Regions from separate parts of the Polaromonas sp. CG_23.6 genome, predicted to be linked through region 3. Evidence: predicted binding sites of a transcription regulator. Region 3 holds the regulator's gene; each other region holds the start of a gene.
The links. Region 3 encodes FNR, which switches genes on or off when oxygen is low (the NO sensors DNR and NnrR bind a similar motif). Its sites were predicted from a motif close to TTGATNNNNATCAA; they were not measured.
Positions count from the first base shown of each region.

Region 1 (6,403 bases), 2.9 Mb from region 3:
TGTTTCAGACGTCGCGCCGCTTTCAGGTAGAAATCCAGCCGCAACTGGTTCTGCTGCAAAAAACGCTGCTCAACATTGAAGGACTGGGACGCGACCTTGATCCTGACCTGGACCTCTGGAGCACAGCCAAGCCTTTCCTCGAGCGCTGGATGCTGGAGCAGGTCGGCCCTGAAAAACTCCTTGCCCAACTCAAGGCAGAAGCGCCTTTGTATGCCAAATTGCTGCCCATGTTGCCGCGTCTCATGGCGCAGTACCTGAAGGCAGGGCCGCCAACCAACTACAAGCATCTGAACGAATTGCTGGCCGAACAAAAGCGGACCAACAAGCTGCTGCAAAGCCTGATTTACGGTGGGATGGGTTTCGTTCTGGGGCTGATTTTCATGCAGATGGTCTTGCGAATCCACCTGTTTTGATGCGAAATCCCCCTGGGCGGGCAAGGCCTGCGAAGTTTGTCCGCGTGGCGGGCAAGCCCTATAATTAAAGGCTTTGTACCGTCTGGCCTTTGCTGGCGGCAACTCCCCGGAAAACGAGCTTAAGCACCATGCCTATCTACGCCTACAAATGTGAATCCTGCGGATTCGCCAAGGATGTACTGCAAAAAATGTCGGATGCTCCCTTGTCAGTATGCCCGCAATGCAACGCACCGAGCTTCAAGAAGCAACTGACTGCAGCTGGTTTTCAGCTAAAGGGCTCCGGCTGGTATGTCACGGATTTCAAGGGCGGCAACAGCGGTGCACCTGCTGCCAAATCGGCCGAGGCACAGGCCGCAGCCCCGGCAGATGCGGGCAATACTTCCTCTAATGCTGGGGCGAGTAGTGGTTCAGCAGCAAGTCCGGCCGCAACGCCATCGGCGACGGCTTCTTCCCCCGCACCTAGCACCAGCAATACCGGCAACAACGGCGCACCCAAAAAATCGTCATGATGAGCTCGATTCGCCGGTGGCTGTTGGCTGGACTTCTGGTGCTGGTGCCGCTGGCCATCACCCTGGCAGTGCTTAACTGGATTGTGGCCACGCTGGACCAGACTCTACTGATCCTGCCTGTTGCGTGGCACCCGGACAGGCTGCTGGGTTTTCATCTGCCCGGTTTTGGCGTGCTGCTGACGCTTGGAATCGTTCTGTTGATGGGCGCTATTGCCAGCAACTTCCTGGGCAGGAAACTGCTAATGGTTGGCAATGCCCTGCTGCGCCGCATTCCGATCGTCCGCTCGATATACTCCAGCGTCAAGCAGGTTTCCGACACCTTGTTTTCCGAAAACGGCAATGCCTTTCGCAAGGCCCTGCTGGTGCAATGGCCCCGTGAAGGCGTCTGGACAATCGGTTTTCTTACTGGCTCGCCAGGCGGCGATGTTGTGAACCATTTGCCTGCGGATTACGTTAGCGTCTATGTGCCGACCACACCAAATCCCACCGGCGGCTATTTCGTCATGCTCAAGAGAGCGGAATGCATTGAGTTGAAAATGAGTGTTGATGAAGCACTGACTTATGTCATCTCCATGGGTGTCGTGGTTCCGGCCACCCGTCCTGTTGCCCCACTCAATCCCCCCCTGTAAACAGCGCAACAGCGCTGATCATCCCGAGTATTTTTTATGGCTATCGCTGAAACACAAGGCGCTAAAATGCGCACCACTTATTGCGGTCTGGTGACCGAAAGCCTGTTGGACCAGACGGTCAGTCTTTGCGGCTGGGTCAATCGTCGGCGCGACCATGGCGGTGTGATTTTCATTGACCTGCGCGACCGCGAAGGCTATGTGCAGGTGGTGTGCGATCCGGACCGCGCCGACATGTTCGGCATTGCCGAAAACGTGCGCAACGAGTTTTGCGTTCAAATCAAGGGTTTGGTGCGCGCCCGACCGGAAGGCACTGCCAACGACAGCCTGAAAAGTGGCAAGGTCGAAGTGCTGTGCCATGAATTGATCGTGCTGAACCCCAGTGTTACCCCGCCTTTTCAGCTAGATGATGACAACCTGTCGGAAACCACGCGGCTGACGCATCGGGTACTTGACCTGCGCCGTCCCTACATGCAGAACAACCTGATGCTGCGCTATCGCGTGGCAATGGAAACGCGCAAGTTCCTCGATGCCAATGGATTCATCGACATTGAAACGCCGATGCTGACCAAGAGCACACCCGAGGGCGCGCGTGACTATCTGGTTCCGAGTCGCGTCAATGAGGGCCAGTTTTTTGCCCTGCCGCAAAGCCCGCAGTTATTCAAACAATTGTTGATGGTGGCCGGTTTTGACCGTTACTACCAGATCACCAAATGCTTTCGCGATGAAGACCTGCGCGCCGACCGCCAGCCGGAATTCACGCAGATCGATATCGAGACGTCGTTCATGGGCGAGCAGGAAATCCGGGATATGTTCCAGGACATGATGACCGGGCTGTTCAAGACGGTGCTGAACACCGACCTGGGCGAGTTCCCGGTCATGGCCTATGCCGAAGCCATGCACCGCTACGGTTCGGACAAGCCCGATCTGCGTATCAGCATGGAATTCACCGAACTGACCGACGTGATGGCGGATGTTGACTTCAAGGTTTTCAGTGCACCCGCCACCACAGTAGGTGGTCGCGTCGTTGCCTTGCGCGTTCCTGGTGGCGCTGAAATCAGCCGCAGCGAGATCGACGCCTATACCGAATTTGTCAAGATCTACGGTGCCAAGGGCCTGGCCTGGATCAAGGTCAACGACATCACCAAGGGTCGTGAAGGCCTGCAAAGCCCCATCGTCAAGAACATCCATGATGCGGCGGTGGCAGAAATCCTCAAGCGCACCGGCGCGCAAAACGGCGATATCCTGTTTTTCGGTGCTGATAAGTCCAAGGTGGTCAACGACAGCATCGGCGCATTGCGCTTGAAGGTTGGCCTCAGTGCCTTCGGCAAAAAAACCGGTTTGTTCACCAAGGGCTGGAAACCGCTGTGGGTGGTTGACTTTCCGATGTTTGAGTACGACGAAGACGGCAAACGCTGGAGCGCGGTGCACCATCCCTTCACGGCTCCCAAGGACGGCCATGAAGACTGGATGGACACCGACCCTGGCCGCTGCATCGCGAAGGCCTACGACATGGTGCTCAATGGCTGGGAACTGGGCGGCGGCTCGGTGCGCATTCACCGCGCCGATGTGCAGAGCAAGGTGTTCAGTGCGCTGAACATTGGCCCTGAAGAAGCGCAGTTGAAATTTGGTTTTTTGCTGGATGCCCTGCAATATGGCGCGCCACCGCACGGCGGTTTGGCCTTTGGTCTGGACCGCATCGTTACCATGATGACCGGTGCCGAGTCCATCCGCGACGTGATCGCCTTCCCGAAAACCCAGCGCGCGCAGTGCCTGCTGACCCACGCACCTAGCCCGGTCGATGAAAAGCAACTGCGCGAATTACACATTCGCCTGCGTAACCCATTGCCGCTCTGAACGCGTTCACCAGCATTAAGGCAATCAACAAAAGGGCACTCCAAGGGTGCCCTTTTTGTTTTCCGAGTTCATCTTCTGATTAGCCGGACAGCGCTTGATACAAGGCTTTTACCGAAAGCGAATTGAGGTTCTGCCAAAGTCGTCTTAGCGCAGGACCAGGACTGGTACGGTGCTGTGTGTCAGTACATGCTGAGTTTCGCTGCCCAGCAGCACCCGTTTGATGCCTTTTCGGCCATGCGACGCCATCACTACTAGGTCACACCCATGTTTTGTAGCGGCGGAAATGATGGATTCGGCGATCAGGTCAGATTGCGCCACAACCGCTTTGGCTATGACATCTTGGGCCTTGGCTTGTTCTTGTACGGCATCGACAACTGCCTGGCCCTTGTCGCTCCATTGCTTCTCGGTACGCGCAATGTCTTCAACTGAAATGGTGATGCCGCCTTCAAAATAACTTACCGGGTAGCGCGGTACGACATAAAGCGCGACCAGTTCGGCACCTATGGCTGCTGCCAGTTCAATAGCGCTGCCCACGGCGGTTTTTGAAAGATCCGAACCGTCGGTAGCGACAAGAATTCGCTTGTACATGATGACTACTCCAATTTAAATAGAAAGTTTCAGCGTAAGCGTACGCAGACTTGCTTGTCTTCATTCAAGTCAAGCGCCGTAACACCCTCAACAATCTTATACCGTGGAAAATTTCATTAAGTGCATCACGAATTTCAAGAATAAAACAAGTTTGACATACATCAAGGCAAAAACTCCCAGCTTTTTGCTATTTTATTAATAGCTGCTAGCGCTTATGCAGCCAGCGCGGCAGAAATTTTTGGTATTAAAAATAATTTATTTTCAGAAGAAATGAGTTGTATCAATTTTTTATTGCAAAAGCTAATCTGAACTGGGTAGCAAAGTCTGTAACCGCAATAACGTTTTGTAGATAACCCCTGCTATCCCACAAACTGCATTCCCATTTGCTTTAAGGTCGTCGCATGAGTAAATAAAGAGAGGTGCGTTTGCCTTTGTATTGTCAGGTGTAGCGATCAGCAATGCATTAAAAGCAGCGTACAGCCTGAAGTCATGACGGCAAGCAAAATAATTTTCGGAGTAACCATGAAAAGCCAAATGCATTTTCAGCTCGATTCAAAAAAAACTGTAAGAGTGGGCGACAAGTGGCCCGCCAGTCATCAGTTTCAGGATCAATTTCATGGACTACCACTCCTGCACAAAACGCTTCGGGTCAATATTCCTCTGATGCCAGCTGAAACCGCACAACTGTTGGAAGAACGACGTGCCTTTGCAATCGCAGCACAGGCGATCCGCGAAGAAGAAAAAGCGCGTTTGGCCCGAGAGTTACACGATGAACTCGCGCAGTCGTTGACTGCACTGAAAATGGACGCAATATGGGTTCGCGACCACGCTTCATCCGTTCCCGGGAGGGTGATCGACAAGCTGACCGAGATGGTGGAAATGCTTGACCGCACGGTGGCTGCAACGCGCAGAATGGCCGCCGACCTACGGCCGCTGATGCTCGATGATTTGGGTCTGGTGCCGGCAATTGAATGGCTTGCAAGCAGTTTCATGCAGCGCTGCGGTGTGCCCTGCACACTTTCGGTCAATGACGAACCAGCGCTTGAATTGCCTGAGCCATATGCAACGGCCGTGTTCCGGATTGTTCAGGAGTCGCTTAACAACATTGCCAAGCATGCGGCTGCCTCCCAGGTCATCGTCACGCTGGACAAGACCCTGGATACGGTACGACTGCGCGTGGAAGACGATGGCTGCGGATTTGTTTGCAAGGGTATGCGCAAGCCCCAGTCGCTTGGACTTCTGGGTCTGCGCGAGCGGGCACAACTTCTTGGTGGAAGCGTTGCCATCCGTAGTGCGCGGGGGAAAGGAACAACCGTTGAAGTAAGCATTCCCCTGCACGAGATGGGAGTTCCGCAATGATCAGAATTGTTATCGCCGATGACCATGCCGTTGTGCGAGAGGGCCTAAAACGTATTGTCACCTCAGCGGAAGACATGACCGTGGTCGGGGAAGCATCCAACGGAACGGAGGTCATGCGCCAAGTGCGGGAGTCTGATTTCGATGTCCTGGTTCTGGACTTGTCCATGCCGGGCCGAAGCGGCATGGAACTGATCAAACTGGTGCGTTGCGAAAAGCCAAAACTCCGTATTCTTGTGCTCAGCATGCACGAAGAACTGCAGTACGCCGTCCGCTCGATCAAGTCTGGTGCAAGCGGCTACCTGACCAAAGAAAGCGCGCCGACGCAACTGATGCAGGTGCTGCGAAAAATTGCCGCAGGCGGCGCCTTCATCAGTTCAGGGGTTGCCGAGCAACTGGCACTTGGCTCCATGCTGGGGTCATCCTCTGCAGCGCATGAAAGGCTGACGGACCGGGAGTTTGAGGTATTCCGTTTGATTGCCATCGGCATGTCGGTCACCGACATCGCGGGACGGCTGAACCTTTCGGCTAAAACCATTAGCACGCACAAAGCCAATCTCATGCAAAAGATGAATTTGCAAAACCAGAGTGAACTGATTCGTTACGCCATCAAGCATGGTGTGACCGAGCCGCTGGAGCCATGAATCAATTTAAAGATGTTTTTCGTTCATTAATGGTGTTGATAAAAACTATTGCCTGACGCTCGACCTGTAGGATTGGCTGAACGGTAGTGGGCGTCTATCTCTTGACGTGTCCGGAATTTTCCGATGCTGCTTTTCAGGCAACGCGTATGGCGCGCGCCGTAAAAGTACCGCAAAGTAGTGCGATGGGTTCAGAAAATGCAGCATTAAGAATTTTTATTGCAGACGATTCGCTTCTTGTACGTGAGCGCGTAGCGTCGATGCTTGGAGCCAGCGCCATGGTCATCGTCGGTCAGGCTGAAACGCCCCAGGATTCAATAGACGGCATTCTTGCCGTTTATCCTGACGTGGTAGTGCTGGACGTTCAGCTCGAAGGGGGCTCTGGCCTGCAGGTCTTGCGGGCAGTTCGTCAC
Region 1 covers NZ_JARXUY010000001.1:3,718,479-3,724,881, reverse strand. Annotated here, with positions in the region: gene ubiB (ubiquinone biosynthesis regulatory protein kinase UbiB) at 1-413, shown strand, start outside; gene H4V98_RS17620 (FmdB family zinc ribbon protein) at 542-922, shown strand; gene H4V98_RS17615 (DUF502 domain-containing protein) at 922-1,551, shown strand; gene aspS (aspartate--tRNA ligase) at 1,588-3,405, shown strand; gene H4V98_RS17605 (universal stress protein) at 3,550-3,993, opposite strand; gene H4V98_RS17600 (sensor histidine kinase) at 4,516-5,352, shown strand; gene H4V98_RS17595 (response regulator transcription factor) at 5,349-5,993, shown strand; gene H4V98_RS17590 (response regulator) at 6,140-6,403, shown strand, end outside.
Region 1: H4V98_RS17605 (universal stress protein) is a predicted target of FNR. The motif match lies at 4,145-4,158, and genes of this name have one in related genera.

Region 2 (6,403 bases), 2.3 Mb from region 3:
ATGTGGCATGGGCCGCACCGGCAAATGGTTTGCGCACCAGTGGGCCGGCATCAAGCCCGACGTCATGCCACTGGCCAAGGGGCTGGGTTCGGGCGTGCCGATTGGCGCGGTGGTGGCGGGCGCCAAGGCAGCGCATATTTTTGGCCCTGGCAACCACGGCACGACTTTTGGCGGCAATCCGCTGGCCATGCGTGCCGGCGTGGAAACCATTCGCATCATGGAAGAAGAAGGCCTGATGGCCAATGCGGTGATGGTGGGCGACCATTTGCGAACTGCGTTCACCCGCGAACTCGGCGATCTGCCGGGCTTCAAGGAAATTCGTGGTCTTGGCCTGATGCTCGGCATCGAACTGACAAAGCCTTGCGGCGTACTGGTTGGCCGTGCTGCCGAAAACGGCCTGCTGATCAGCGTTACCGCCGACACCGTGATCCGCATGGTGCCTTCGCTCATCATGACCATGGCCGAGGCCGATGAAGTCGTGGCGATCTTGTGTCCGCTGATCAAGCAACTGCTGCAGGAAGGTGCATGACCATGAGCATGTCCAGCCCCCCTACGCCTCTCAAGCATTACCTCCAGTTCAGCGACCTGAGCGCTGATGACTATGCCTACGTGTTCGCGCGTGCCGCGCTGATCAAGAAAAAATTCAAGGCCTACGAAAAGCACCAACCGCTGATCGACCGCACGCTGGTGATGATTTTCGAGAAAGCCTCGACCCGCACCCGCGTGAGTTTCGAGGCCGGCATGTACCAGCTGGGCGGCACGGTGGTGAACCTCACCACCGAAGGCAGCCAGCTGGGCCGCGCCGAACCGATCGAGGACAGCGCCAAGGTCATTAGCCGCATGGTCGACCTGGTGATGATCCGCACCTTCGAGCAAACCAAGATCGAGCGCTTTGCCGAGCATTCGCGGGTGCCTGTCATCAACGGCCTGACCAACGAATTTCACCCCTGCCAGATCCTGGCTGACATCTTCACCTACATCGAGCACCGGGGCTCGATCAAAGGCAAGACGGTGGCCTGGGTCGGCGACGGCAACAACATGGCCAACACCTGGCTGCAGGCCAGCGAAATCCTTGGCTTCAAGGTCCACCTGAGCACGCCCGGCGGATATGAAGTGGACCAGTCGATTGCCGGCATTCGCTCGACCGAAAGTTACCAGGTCTTCAAGGACCCGATGCAGGCCTGCCTTTGTGCCGACCTGGTGACCACCGACGTCTGGACCAGCATGGGCTACGAGGCAGAAAACGAAGCCCGCAAGGCAGCCTTTGCCGACTGGTGCGTGGACAGCGACATGATGCGCGCCGCACAGCCCGATGCGCTGTTCATGCACTGCCTGCCGGCGCACCGGGGCGAGGAGGTCGAAGCCGACGTAATCGACGGCCCGCAATCGGTGGTCTGGGACGAGGCGGAGAACCGCATGCATGTGCAGAAAGCCCTGATGGAATTCCTGCTGCTCGGACGCCTGTAGCAACGCAATAGCGTCGAGAATCCCGACGTCAACGCTCCGGCTTCATCCACAGCGGCTGGCGTTGCCCTTCAACGTTAACCGCTGCAGGGCGCTTTCCAGCCGTTGCGCAGCCGCCGCAACTGCTGCAAGCACCGCAACCGGGTTTTTCACCCAGCTTTTTTTGCAGCCGCCCCAGCCGGCGGCGCAGGCCGGCGGGCATCCAGTACCACAGCGCATAGGCAGCGGCAAAAGCCACCATGATTCCGGTAATCCATTGCTGCAGCATCTCAAACACCTCCCCATAACAACGTCAGCCGATAAGTGATCAAGCTGGCACCATAGGCCAGCCCGAACATGTAGCCCGCCATGAAAAAGGCGTACCGCCAACTGTTGGTCTCGCGCCGCACTGTGACCAGGGTCGAAATGCATTGCGGCGCAAACACATACCAGACCAGCAGCGACATGGCGGTAGCCAGCGACCAGGTCTGGGCAATCACTGGACCCAGCGCCGACGCCACGTCATTGCCCGTGGCCGACAGCGCATACACCGTGCCCAAGGCGCCGACTGCTACTTCGCGTGCAGCCAGACCCGGCACCAGCGCAATTGCAATCTGCCAGTTGAAACCGATGGGCGCAAAAATCACCTGCAGCGCATGGCCCAGGCGTCCGGCCAGGCTGTATTGGATGGCCGGGCCAACAGCACCCTCGGGCGGTGCCGGAAACGTGGACAAAAACCACAAGATCACGGTCAGTGCCAGGATGATGCCGCCAACGCGCTTTAAAAAAATCATCGCCCGTTCATGCAGACCCATGGCCAGTTGGCGCAGGCTGGGTACCCGGTAGGCGGGCAATTCCATGATCAGCGGCGTGGGCCGCGCATGGCCGCGCCAGAGATTGAACAGCGCCGCCACCGCCATGGCACTGACGATGCCGCCGACATAAAGCGCAAACATGACCAGCCCCTGCAGGTTGAAGATGCCCGCTACCGTGCGTTCAGGAATGAAGGCGCCAATCAAGAGCGCATACACCGGCAGGCGCGCCGAGCAGGTCATCAGCGGCGCAATCATGATGGTCACCAGCCGGTCGCGCCAGTGGGTAATCGTGCGCGTTGCCATCACGCCCGGAATCGCGCAGGCAAAGCTCGACAGTAGCGGAATGAAGGAGCGACCTGACAGGCCGACACTGCCCATCACGCGGTCCAGCAAAAAAGCCGCGCGCGGCAGATAGCCCGAATCCTCCAGCGCCAGGATAAAAAAGAACAGGATCAGGATCTGCGGCAAAAACACCAGCACGCCACCGGCCCCGGCCAGAATGCCATCGGCCAACAGGCTTTGCAGCACGCCTTCGGGCATGTGCGTGCGCAACAGGCCGGACAGGCCATCCATCGCCGACTTGATGGCGTCCATCGGCAGCGTGGCCCAGCTGAACACGGCCTGGAACATCAGGAACAGGATCACGCACAGCAGCAGCATGCCCCACAGCGGATGCAGCACCAGCCGGTCAATGGCGTCGTCGGCGTGCAGGCTGTCGGGCGGCGACTGCACCGCCAGCCGCATGATGCGGCGCACTTCGAGCTGGGTGTCCATGACCTGATCGAAAGTCGGGGCCTGCCAGGCGGGTACGCCATCAATTTTTCCGTTGGGCGCTGGCCAATCGTCCAGAAAGTGCAGCAGTTCATGCGCGCCATCGTGGCGCACACCCACCGTTTCAACCACCGGCATGCCCAGCTCGTGCGACAGCACGTTGCGGTCAATCACGATGCCGGCGCGGCGGGCGGCGTCGCTCATGTTCAGCGCCAGCACCATTGGCAGGCCCAGCACCCGTGCTTCCAGCACCAGGCGCAGGTTGAGTTGCAGGTTGGTTGCATCGGCGACGCACACCAGCCGGTCAGGCAAGGGCTCGCCAGGCCGCTGGCCGATGACGATGTCGCGAGTCACTGCTTCGTCGGCACTCAAGGCATTCAGGCTGTAGGCACCGGGCAGGTCGAGCACCATCACGCGGTGGCCCGACGCCGTCAGCACCTGGCCTTCCTTGCGCTCGACGGTGACGCCGGCATAGTTCGCCACCTTCTGGCGGCTACCAGTCAGCAAATTGAACAGTGCCGTCTTGCCGCAGTTGGGATTGCCCAGCAATGCCACCCGCAGTGGCTCACCCACCGCATTGACAGCGGCGGTCACGCGGCGCAGGCCGCAACAGCGGCCAGCGGGCCCACACGAATCAGCGCGGCCTCATGGCTCCGAAGGGCAAACGTCGTATGCCCCACCCTGACCGCCAGCGGATCGTTGCCCGGAAAACCACGCGCCATGACCTGCACCGGCTCGCCGGGCAGAAAACCGATTTCCAGCAGGCGCAGCAAGACTTCACGCTCCTCCTCATCGCCTGGCGGCATCAGCCTGAGCACCTGAGCGGGCAAGCGCTGCGGCCATTCATCGAGTCCGATGTCTGCCGTACCAGAGGATAAATGGGCCAGGGTCATGGTTGCCGCACTCTATTAAATGAAAATGATTCTCATTGTATAAGTAACAGATGGCATCGTGATGCCCGTCAGCCTGAATCACCTTGATGCAGATCATCCTGCCAAGCCGAAGCGCCGGCCTGATGGCGATCTGAAGCCGTCAAGGCCCTTCAGGAGAGTGCTTTGGCGGCATCAGCCCCGGCCGACAAATGGCATTTTCGTCGCCATGATGGTCATGAACTGGATGTTGGTGCTCAGCGGCAGCGCTGCCATGTGGACCACTGCATCGGCCACTTCGCTCGCGTCCATCATCGCTTCGATGGCGATCTCGCCATTCGCCTGCGGCACGCCGGTCGCCATGCGCGCCGACAACTCGGTCAGCGCATTGCCAATGTCGATCTGCCCGCAGGCGATGTTGTACTTGCGGCCGTCAAGCGAAATTGCCTTGGTCAAGCCCGTGATGGCATGCTTGGTTGACGTGTAAGGCGCCGAGTTGGGCCGGGGCGCATGCGCCGAAATCGAGCCGTTGTTGATGATGCGGCCGCCCTGCGGCAATTGATTTTTCATCATCCTGAAAGCGCCCTGCGCGCACAGGAAGGAACCGGTCAGGTTGATGTTCACAACGTTTTGCCACTGGTCGTACGTCAGGTCTTCAAAGCCGGCGCGTGGCGAATTGACGCCAGCATTGTTGAATAAAACGTCCAGGCGGCCAAATTTTTCCTTGATGGTGGAAAACAGCGCATCGACCGACTCGGGCTGGCTGACATCGGTGGCGACGGGCAGGATACGGTCGCGGCCAGCAGCCTTGGCAACCTCTTGCAGCAGCTCGATGCGGCGCCCGGCCAGCACCACGCGATAGCCTGCCGCCAGCAGCGCCAGCGCTACCGCCTTGCCGATGCCGGTTCCCGCGCCAGTCACGAGGGCCACTTTGTCGATTGAAGTCATGAAAAAACCTTTGTCTTTTATAAGTCAACGTGAAACAACGCAGCCCTGTGGCCGCACGAGCAAGGATTCTCGCCCATGCTTGTCAAAATGATGAATACGAAAAATCAGCCCATGGTGGTCGGCCAGCTGGCTATTTTTTCAGGTTGGGGGATTAATCAACGCGGCGCCAACGGCCGGAAGCCGGACACACTTCGGCCCGTGCGCCGTAAAGCCAGACTTGCTCCTCATCCAATGGCAGACATGCTGCCTTGTCGATGTCGAATTTGATCCCGAGCACGCGCGCCACGTCGGCATGCTCGATGGCAAGCTCCCAGGTCAGGAATACCTGCGTGCAGTCGAGGTCGTTCGGGAAATCGCCAATATCAAAGTCGCTGCTGTCGCGCGGAACAACCGCATGCGGCTGGCCGGTGTCGAAGATCACCAGCGTTCCCTTTGTCAGGGGAATTCGATGGCCGCTCGACGGAAAATGCAGGTCCAGGCCCTTGTCGTCGCTCAGAAAAAGATTGCAAAACGCAGCGCTGCCGTACTGCGCGCCGTCATGGTGGTAGCGTGCGCCGCGGCAGACCATCAGCGCGACGTCGCATTGGGCAAGCATGCCAGGCAACCCGATCGAGGTCGTCCAGCCGGACACCGCTTGCACGCATTGCCGGTAGTCCGGCCAGCGCGCACGGGCGCGCGGCAAAGGCAGGGACTCGACGTCACCGGGGACCAATTGCAGGCGCAGCGAGATGTCCGTGTTCCAGTCGGCCATCAGCCTGGCAGGCAGCACAGGCACATCGACCGTGCCAGACAGCACGACGCTGCTGACGCTTCGGCTGCGAAGGGCGTCGCCGCTCCAGTAATACGAAACTGGCCGGTGCTGTACCAAAGGCGATTCATAAGGGTGGCTCATCGGGACCAGTGTAGTCACGGCGACACGCCAGGTTTTTCGAATCCATCGCACGCGCACCGCCCTTCCCCGACGCTGCGCAACTGCCCGGTCTGTGGCCTTCACTGTAAATTTACAAAATAAGTTGGAAATAACCGACACCGCGGCTTTTTCTTAAATGCTACCTTTGCCGCATGACGCAACCCGCTTCCCCTCTTGCTTCCCCTTTTTCCGCCGCTGCTGCTCCCGCCAGGCGCCTGAAACTCTGGGACATCTCGCCTGCGGTGGACGCGCATTCCGACGTCTTTCCCGGCGACACCGCTTATTCGCAGCAACTGCATTTTTCGCTCGCGCCCGAGTGCCCGGTCAACGTCAACCGCATCACGCTGTCGCCGCACACCGGCGCACATGCCGATGCGCCACTGCACTACGCCAGCGGCGAAGCGGCGATTGGCGCGGTCGATCTGCAGCCTTACCTTGGGCCGTGCCGCGTCATCCATTGCCTGGACAGCGGACCGCTGATCGAGCCCGCGCACCTGGCCCACGCACTTGAAAACCTGCCCGCCCGAGTGCTGCTGCGCACATCCCGCGCCGCCAGCCAGTCCTGGGCATCGTTTAGTGCGATTGCGCCCGCCACGCTTGCGCTGCTAGCTAGTAAAAACATAGCGCTTATCGGTATTGACACGCCC
Region 2 covers NZ_JARXUY010000001.1:3,135,622-3,142,024, forward strand. Annotated here, with positions in the region: gene H4V98_RS14860 (aspartate aminotransferase family protein) at 1-529, shown strand, start outside; gene argF (ornithine carbamoyltransferase) at 538-1,467, shown strand; gene H4V98_RS14870 (hypothetical protein) at 1,496-1,732, opposite strand; gene H4V98_RS14875 (ferrous iron transporter B) at 1,734-3,623, opposite strand; gene H4V98_RS14880 (FeoA family protein) at 3,620-3,922, opposite strand; gene H4V98_RS14885 (SDR family oxidoreductase) at 4,094-4,846, opposite strand; gene H4V98_RS14890 (hypothetical protein) at 4,998-5,738, opposite strand; gene kynB (arylformamidase) at 5,909-6,403, shown strand, end outside.
Region 2: H4V98_RS14880 (FeoA family protein) is a predicted target of FNR. The motif match lies at 4,006-4,019, and genes of this name have one in related genera.

Region 3 (6,403 bases):
AGTTCGGTGCCTGCGCGGCCTGCCATGGCGTGGATGGAAAAGGCAATCAGGCCATCGGCGCGCCCAATTTGACCGACGACATCTGGTTGCACGGCTGGGGTGAAAACGCCATCGTGGCCATGATCAACAACGGCAAGGTCAACCAGATGCCTGCGCAAGAGGGCAAGCTCACCGACTCCCAGATTCATGTGCTGGCATCCTATGTTTGGAGCTTGTCCAACAAACCGGGCGCAGTAGCGCTGAAGTGATTTTTTACCCGGCAAGGCCCCTGCCGGGGTTTTGCATGGAGCATGCCCTGTGAATAATTCAAAGCCGACGCCTCGAAAAATCATTCCCATCGCGGTCATGGCAGCAGAGCAGTTGCAGGCCGCGTCAGGCTCTGGCGATGGCGAATCAGGCAGCCTCTACCAGGCCCAGCAGAAAATCTATCCGCGCAGCGTGACGGGATTTTTTTCGAAATGGCGCTGGGCCACGGTTTTGATCACCCAGCTGGTCTTCTATGGTCTGCCATGGCTGGAGTGGGGCCAGCGCCAGGCTGTCTTGTTTGACCTGGAAGCGCGGCGCTTCTATATTCTGGGGCTGGTGCTTTATCCGCAGGATTTCATTTACCTGGCGGGTCTTCTTGTCATTTCGGCGCTGGGACTGTTTTTATTCACGGCGGTAGCCGGTCGCCAGTGGTGCGGCTATGCCTGTCCCCAGACGGTGTACACCGAAATCTTTCTCTGGCTTGAAAAGATCACCGAAGGCGATCGCTCGGCACGCTTGCGACTTGACGCCAGCCCCATGTCGGTCAAGAAGCTGGCGCGCAAGACCAGCAAGCAGGTTTTGTGGATGGCCCTGGCCTTGTGGACGGGATTCACCTTTGTTGGCTATTTCACGCCCATCAAGGAGCTGGGCGTCAGCTTCATCAGTGCAAGCATGGGGCCGTGGGAAACCTTTTGGGTTTTCTTTTACGGCTTTGCCACCTATGGCAACGCAGGGTTCATGCGTGAACAGGTTTGCAAGTACATGTGCCCGTACGCCCGCTTTCAGAGCGCCATGTTTGACAAGGACACCTTGATCGTCACCTACGACGAGGCGCGCGGCGAACCCCGGGGGGGCCGTTCCAGGAAGGCCGACCCAGCCGCCCTGAATCTGGGTTCATGCATAGACTGCACGCTGTGTGTCCAGGTCTGCCCAACCGGAATCGACATCCGCAAGGGGCTGCAATACGAATGCATCAGTTGCGCGGCGTGCATCGATGTCTGCGATACCGTGATGGACAAGATGAGCTATCCACGCGGCCTGATTCGCTACTCGACCCAGAACGCGGTGGTGCAGGGCTGGGGGAAGTCGCAGCTTGTGCTCCGCATATTCCGTCCCAGGGTGCTGGTCTACACGGCCATCTTGCTGTCCGTGACCGCCGCCATGTTCATCAGCCTGGCGCTGCGTTCTCCCTTCAAGGTCGATGTCATTCGGGACCGTGCTTCGCTGGCGCGTATTGTGAGCGGTGGAAAGATTGAAAATGTCTACCGCCTGCAGGTGATGAATGCGACCGAAACCACCCAGCAGTACCGCCTCAGCGCCAGCGGATTGCCAGGCCTGGCGCTGGCGTCAGAAGGCACATTCACCGTCGATGCAACCCAGGCACGGGGCGTCGCCGTGACTCTGCAGTTGCCGTACGAAGCCGCAAGTCCCGGCTCGCACGAGATCGATTTTGAAATCGAATCAGTCAACTCGCCGGGTCGTGTGGTCGAAAAATCAGTGTTTCTGGTACCCCGCTAATTCAACAATGGAAACATCATGAACAATGAAGATGGACAGCCCTGGTGGAAATTCGGCCATGTATGGATGGTTTTTGCACTGCCTGCCGTGGTGGTCGTCGCCTCATTCATTACCCTGTACCTGGCCATCAAGATCCCTGATCCTGTCGTTCCAAGCTACGGCCAGCAGTCAGTGCCGAGTGCCTTGAAACCGGAAGTGCCTTCCACCAACATGGCGCCAGCAATGCAGGCTCGCAACCATGCCGCCACGGGGACCCCGGCGCCTGCCGAGCCTTGAGCGATAAAGGAAATTCAAACGGGGTTCTTCAAATCACAAGCCGATTCAATCCTCCAACTGCAAGAAAGACCTGAACTCGATGTGGACTCAACGAATGATGTGGATTGCATGGCCTGCCTTCCTGCTGGCGGGCGTGATCGAAATGGTCGTGTTTGCCCTGGTCGATCCGCAAAGCCTGCATTGGTTCGGCCAGCCTTTGGCTTTGTCGCGCGAGGCGGTCTACACCCTGGCTTTTTTTGTATTCTGGGCGCTGACCATGGCGTCGAGTGCCTTGACGGCCTTGCTTGCCATGTCGCCTTTTGAAGTGAATCGCCGCGAACCAGCTTTCAAGGGGCGGGCCAAAAACGGCACCCGGAAAGTCAGGGCGCGTTAAAAACGCCTGTCATTCCATCGCCGCATCAGTCCGGCAGGTTGTTGCCGCTTATTGCGGTGCTTTCGCACGGTTTCCGGCTGTGCAGCGGATTTTCGAGGGATTGGGAAACGGAATCAGCCAGCCGCAGGCCTACCCGGTTTTGGTCTCAGCAGGGTTTGTGGTTGTTGTTGACGATCAGCTTGAGCGCTTCGGTGTCCAGGATGCGCACATGGCGCTGCTTGACTTCCACAATCTTGTCTTCGACAAATTTTGAAAAAGTCCGGCTGACCGTTTCAAGCTTCAGTCCCAGGTAGCTGCCGATTTCTTCTCGCGTCATGCGCAGCAGAAGCTCGGATTGCGAGAAGCCGCGGGCATGCAGCCGCTGGACCAGATTGAGTAAAAAAGCAGCCAGGCGTTCTTCTGCGCGCATGCTGCCAAGCAGCAACATCACGCCATGTTCACGAACGATCTCGCGGCTCATGATCTTGTGCACATGGCGCTGAAGGGAGACCACTTCCCGTGACAGCTCCTCGATGCGGTCAAACGGCATCACACATACTTCAGCGTCTTCCAGCGCAATGGCGTCACAGGTGTGGTGCTCCTTGACAATCCCGTCCAGGCCGATAATTTCGCCCGCCATCTGAAATCCGGTGACCTGGTTGCGGCCGTCTTCGGTGGTGATGCAGGTTTTGAAAAAGCCGGTGCGGATGGCAAACAGGGAGCTGAAATTTTCACCGTTGCTGTACAGGTGGGCTCCGCGTTTGACCTTGCGGCGCACGGCAACCACTTCCTCGATCCGGTCGAGTTCATCGGCTTTCAAACCCATTGGCATGCAAAGTTCACGAAGGTTGCAGTTGGAGCAGGCAACTTTTACGCTGAGAGGGGTGATGGGCTGGAGCTTGGTGTCGCTTGCGATATCCCCGCGCTTGGCCGTTCCCATGGACTCTGGTGTGACCTCGAACATGACATTCTCCTGATGTGGGTTCGTTGCCTGGTTTTAGTCAGGCTGACTGCTGACATAGGTCAAACAAACAATACGGACTTCACGATACATTGGCATTGCTTGCCCCGAAATCGCGGGTGCGCGTTTCAAGAAACCGTCACGAACGCACTGGCAATTAATTGTATGCCCATCCCCAGCCATGAACTGATTCACCGTGTCGATGCATCGGCACCCTGCTACACCACGTACCCAACGGCAGACCGCTTCGTGCAAGCGTTCACGTCCGAACAGCCGGTGCAGGCCCTTGCGCAGCGCCAGAGCGGTGCAAAAAGCGGTTCACCGCATCCAGCCTGCCGAACAGGTTTTTTCGTAGATGGCAGCGGCGCGCGTGATGGGTTTTAAGTCTATCAACATGGACCTGATTGGCGGGCTGCCGCAACAAGCGTCGCAATCGTTTGACCGCACCCTGGCGCAGCTTGTGCAGCTGCGCCCGGACTGTGTTGCGCTGTATGCCTACGACCACCTGCCCCAGCTTTTCAAGCCGCAACGGCGAATTGACGTTGCCGCGCTGCCTGACGCCAACGCCAGGATTTGCATGCAGATGCACGCTTTTTCGGCCTTTCAGGCTGCCGGTTACGTGCATATCGGCATGGGGCAGTTTGCCCTGCCCAACCATGCATTGGCAATTGCCAAGCGCCAGGGCCGTCTGCACCGCGACTTGCAGGGCTACAACTCCCGGCCTGACGCCGACCTGATTGGTCTGGGCGTTTGTGCCATTGGCAAGCTGTGCGCCAGCTACAGCCAGAACGCCAAGACCCTGGACGCGTATTACGACAACCTGCAGCAGGGACGATTGCCCGTGGCGCGGGGACTGGCGCTGTCCCGCGACGACCTGGTGCGGCGCAGCGTCATCATGGCGCTGGTGTGCCAGGGCCAGCTGGATTTCGAGTCGATTGAACTGGGCGACCTGATTGATTTCAAGCGCTATTTTTCTGCCGAGCTGGAAATGCTTGGCGGCCTGCAAGCGCAGGGCTTGGCGGAGGTCAACGACACCGGCATTCAGGTGACGGTGATGGGCTGTTACTTCTTGCGCGAGGTAGCCATGGTCTTTGACCGTTACCTTCAGGCCGACCGCACCCGGGCAAAGTTGTCCCTGATCATCTAAAACATCCTCATGCAAACTTCGCTGGCCCTGACGGCCTTACTGATGGGGCTGGCCGGCGGGCCGCACTGCATCGCCATGTGCGGCGCCGCCTGCGCCGGTATCGGCAATGCGGCCGGTGCGCGCAAGACGTCGGCCCTCTGGAGCTTTCAGGCCGGCCGGCTGGCCAGCTATTCGGCGCTCGGTGCGGTGGCTGCCGCGTCGATGCAGGGCCTGGGATGGCTGACCACCCAGACGGCGGTCATGCGCCCGGTCTGGACCTTGTTTCATGTCGCCGTGATGGTGATGGGGCTCATGCTGGTCGTGCTGGCCCGTCAGCCGGCGTGGCTCGACAGCACGGCGCGCAGCGTGTGGCGGCGGGTTCGGGCTTTCAATGCGTCCTGGGGCCGGGGCGCGCCGCTGGCCATTGGCGCACTCTGGGCCTTCATGCCCTGCGGCTTGCTGTATTCGGCGGTGCTGGTGGCGGCGCTTAGCGGCGGTCCGCTCGATGGCGCGCTGACCATGGCGCTGTTTGCGCTGGGCAGCAGCGTGTCCCTGCTGATCGGCCCCTGGCTGCTGCTGCGCCTGCACGGCGGCGGCAGCGGCGAGTGGGGGATACGTCTGGCCGGTCTGGCGCTGGCGGCCACCTCGGGCTGGGCCTTGTGGATGGGGCTGGCGCATGACACCGCGCCCTGGTGTGTGAGTTAGGCCCCCACGCTCCCCACTGCGTGTGGTTCGCTGCCCCCCAAGGGGGCCGCTGCGCCTGCGGCCCGGCGAAGCCGGTTCCGCGGCCCTTGCTGGTGGGGATGGGCGCCGCTCGTCCCTCTTTGCCAGGTTCGCTGCCCCTGATATGCGGCTGCGCTTCTGGTACGGTAAAGCGGGTTCTGTAGCTTCTGGTGGCGCCGGCTGGTTTTCAGCCTTCGGGACGTGCATGTTCTGAGCAGAAAATAAATTTTTTGTACCAAATAGATCTGTTGCGCTTGCTGCATATGCTTTAGCAGCTATAAATACCATAGCAAATGGCAATCCGTCGAGCTTTGATCGCCGCCACGGACGTGCCAGATGATGTTGCTTTATCCCCGGCGCATCAGCGTGCTTTTTCCGAACAGGCTTTCGATCAAATCCAGCGCCACTTCCGCCGTGGCATTGCGCACGTCCAGCGCCGGGTTCAGCTCCATCACGTCCAGCGACGCCATCCGGCCGGTGTCGGCAATCATTTCCATGCACAGCTGCGCCTCACGGTAGGTCGGTCCGCCCTTGACGGCGGTGCCGACGCCGGGCGCGAAGCTGGCGTCCAGAAAGTCCACGTCAAAGCTCACATGCAGGTGCGTGTTGTCGTCCATGCCCGCCAGCGCTGCTTCCATGGTGCGTTTCATGCCCATTTCGTCGATGTAGCGCATGTCGAACACCTCCAGTCCCGATGCCTGGACAAAGCGTTTTTCGCCGGCATCGACGCTGCGGATGCCGATCTGGCGAATCGCCGACGGCTCGATCGCCGGCGACTGTCCGCCAATGCCGGTCAGTTCGGCCGGTCCGTGGCCGCACAGCACCGCCACCGGCATGCCGTGGGTGTTGCCGGTCGGCGTCAAAGCGTCGGTGTTGAAGTCGGTGTGCGCGTCCAGCCACAGCACGCGCAGATTTTTTCCGGTCTGGCGGCAGTGACGCGCCACCGCGCTGATCGAGCCGATGGCCAGGCAGTGGTCGCCGCCCAGCAGCACCGGCATTTCGCCTTCGACCAGCGCCGTGTGCACCGCTTCGTGCACCGCATGGTTCCAGGCCGCGACCTCGACCAGATGGCGGTAGCCGCCCATGGGGGGTTGCCAGGGGTTGGCCGGTCCGCTGAGGTTGCCCTGGTCGGTGACGCCCAGGCCATGGCTTTCCAGCGTGCGTTGCATGCCGGCCACGCGCAAGGCTTCTGGCCCCATCG
Region 3 covers NZ_JARXUY010000001.1:868,348-874,750, forward strand. Annotated here, with positions in the region: gene ccoP (cytochrome-c oxidase, cbb3-type subunit III) at 1-248, shown strand, start outside; gene ccoG (cytochrome c oxidase accessory protein CcoG) at 346-1,764, shown strand; gene H4V98_RS04120 (nitrogen fixation protein FixH) at 1,783-2,040, shown strand; gene H4V98_RS04125 (hypothetical protein) at 2,120-2,413, shown strand; gene fnr (fumarate/nitrate reduction transcriptional regulator Fnr) at 2,559-3,281, opposite strand; gene H4V98_RS04135 (hypothetical protein) at 3,519-3,737, shown strand; partial or broken gene H4V98_RS04140 (coproporphyrinogen III oxidase) at 3,658-4,500, shown strand; gene H4V98_RS04145 (sulfite exporter TauE/SafE family protein) at 4,510-5,184, shown strand; gene rocF (arginase) at 5,550-6,403, opposite strand, start outside.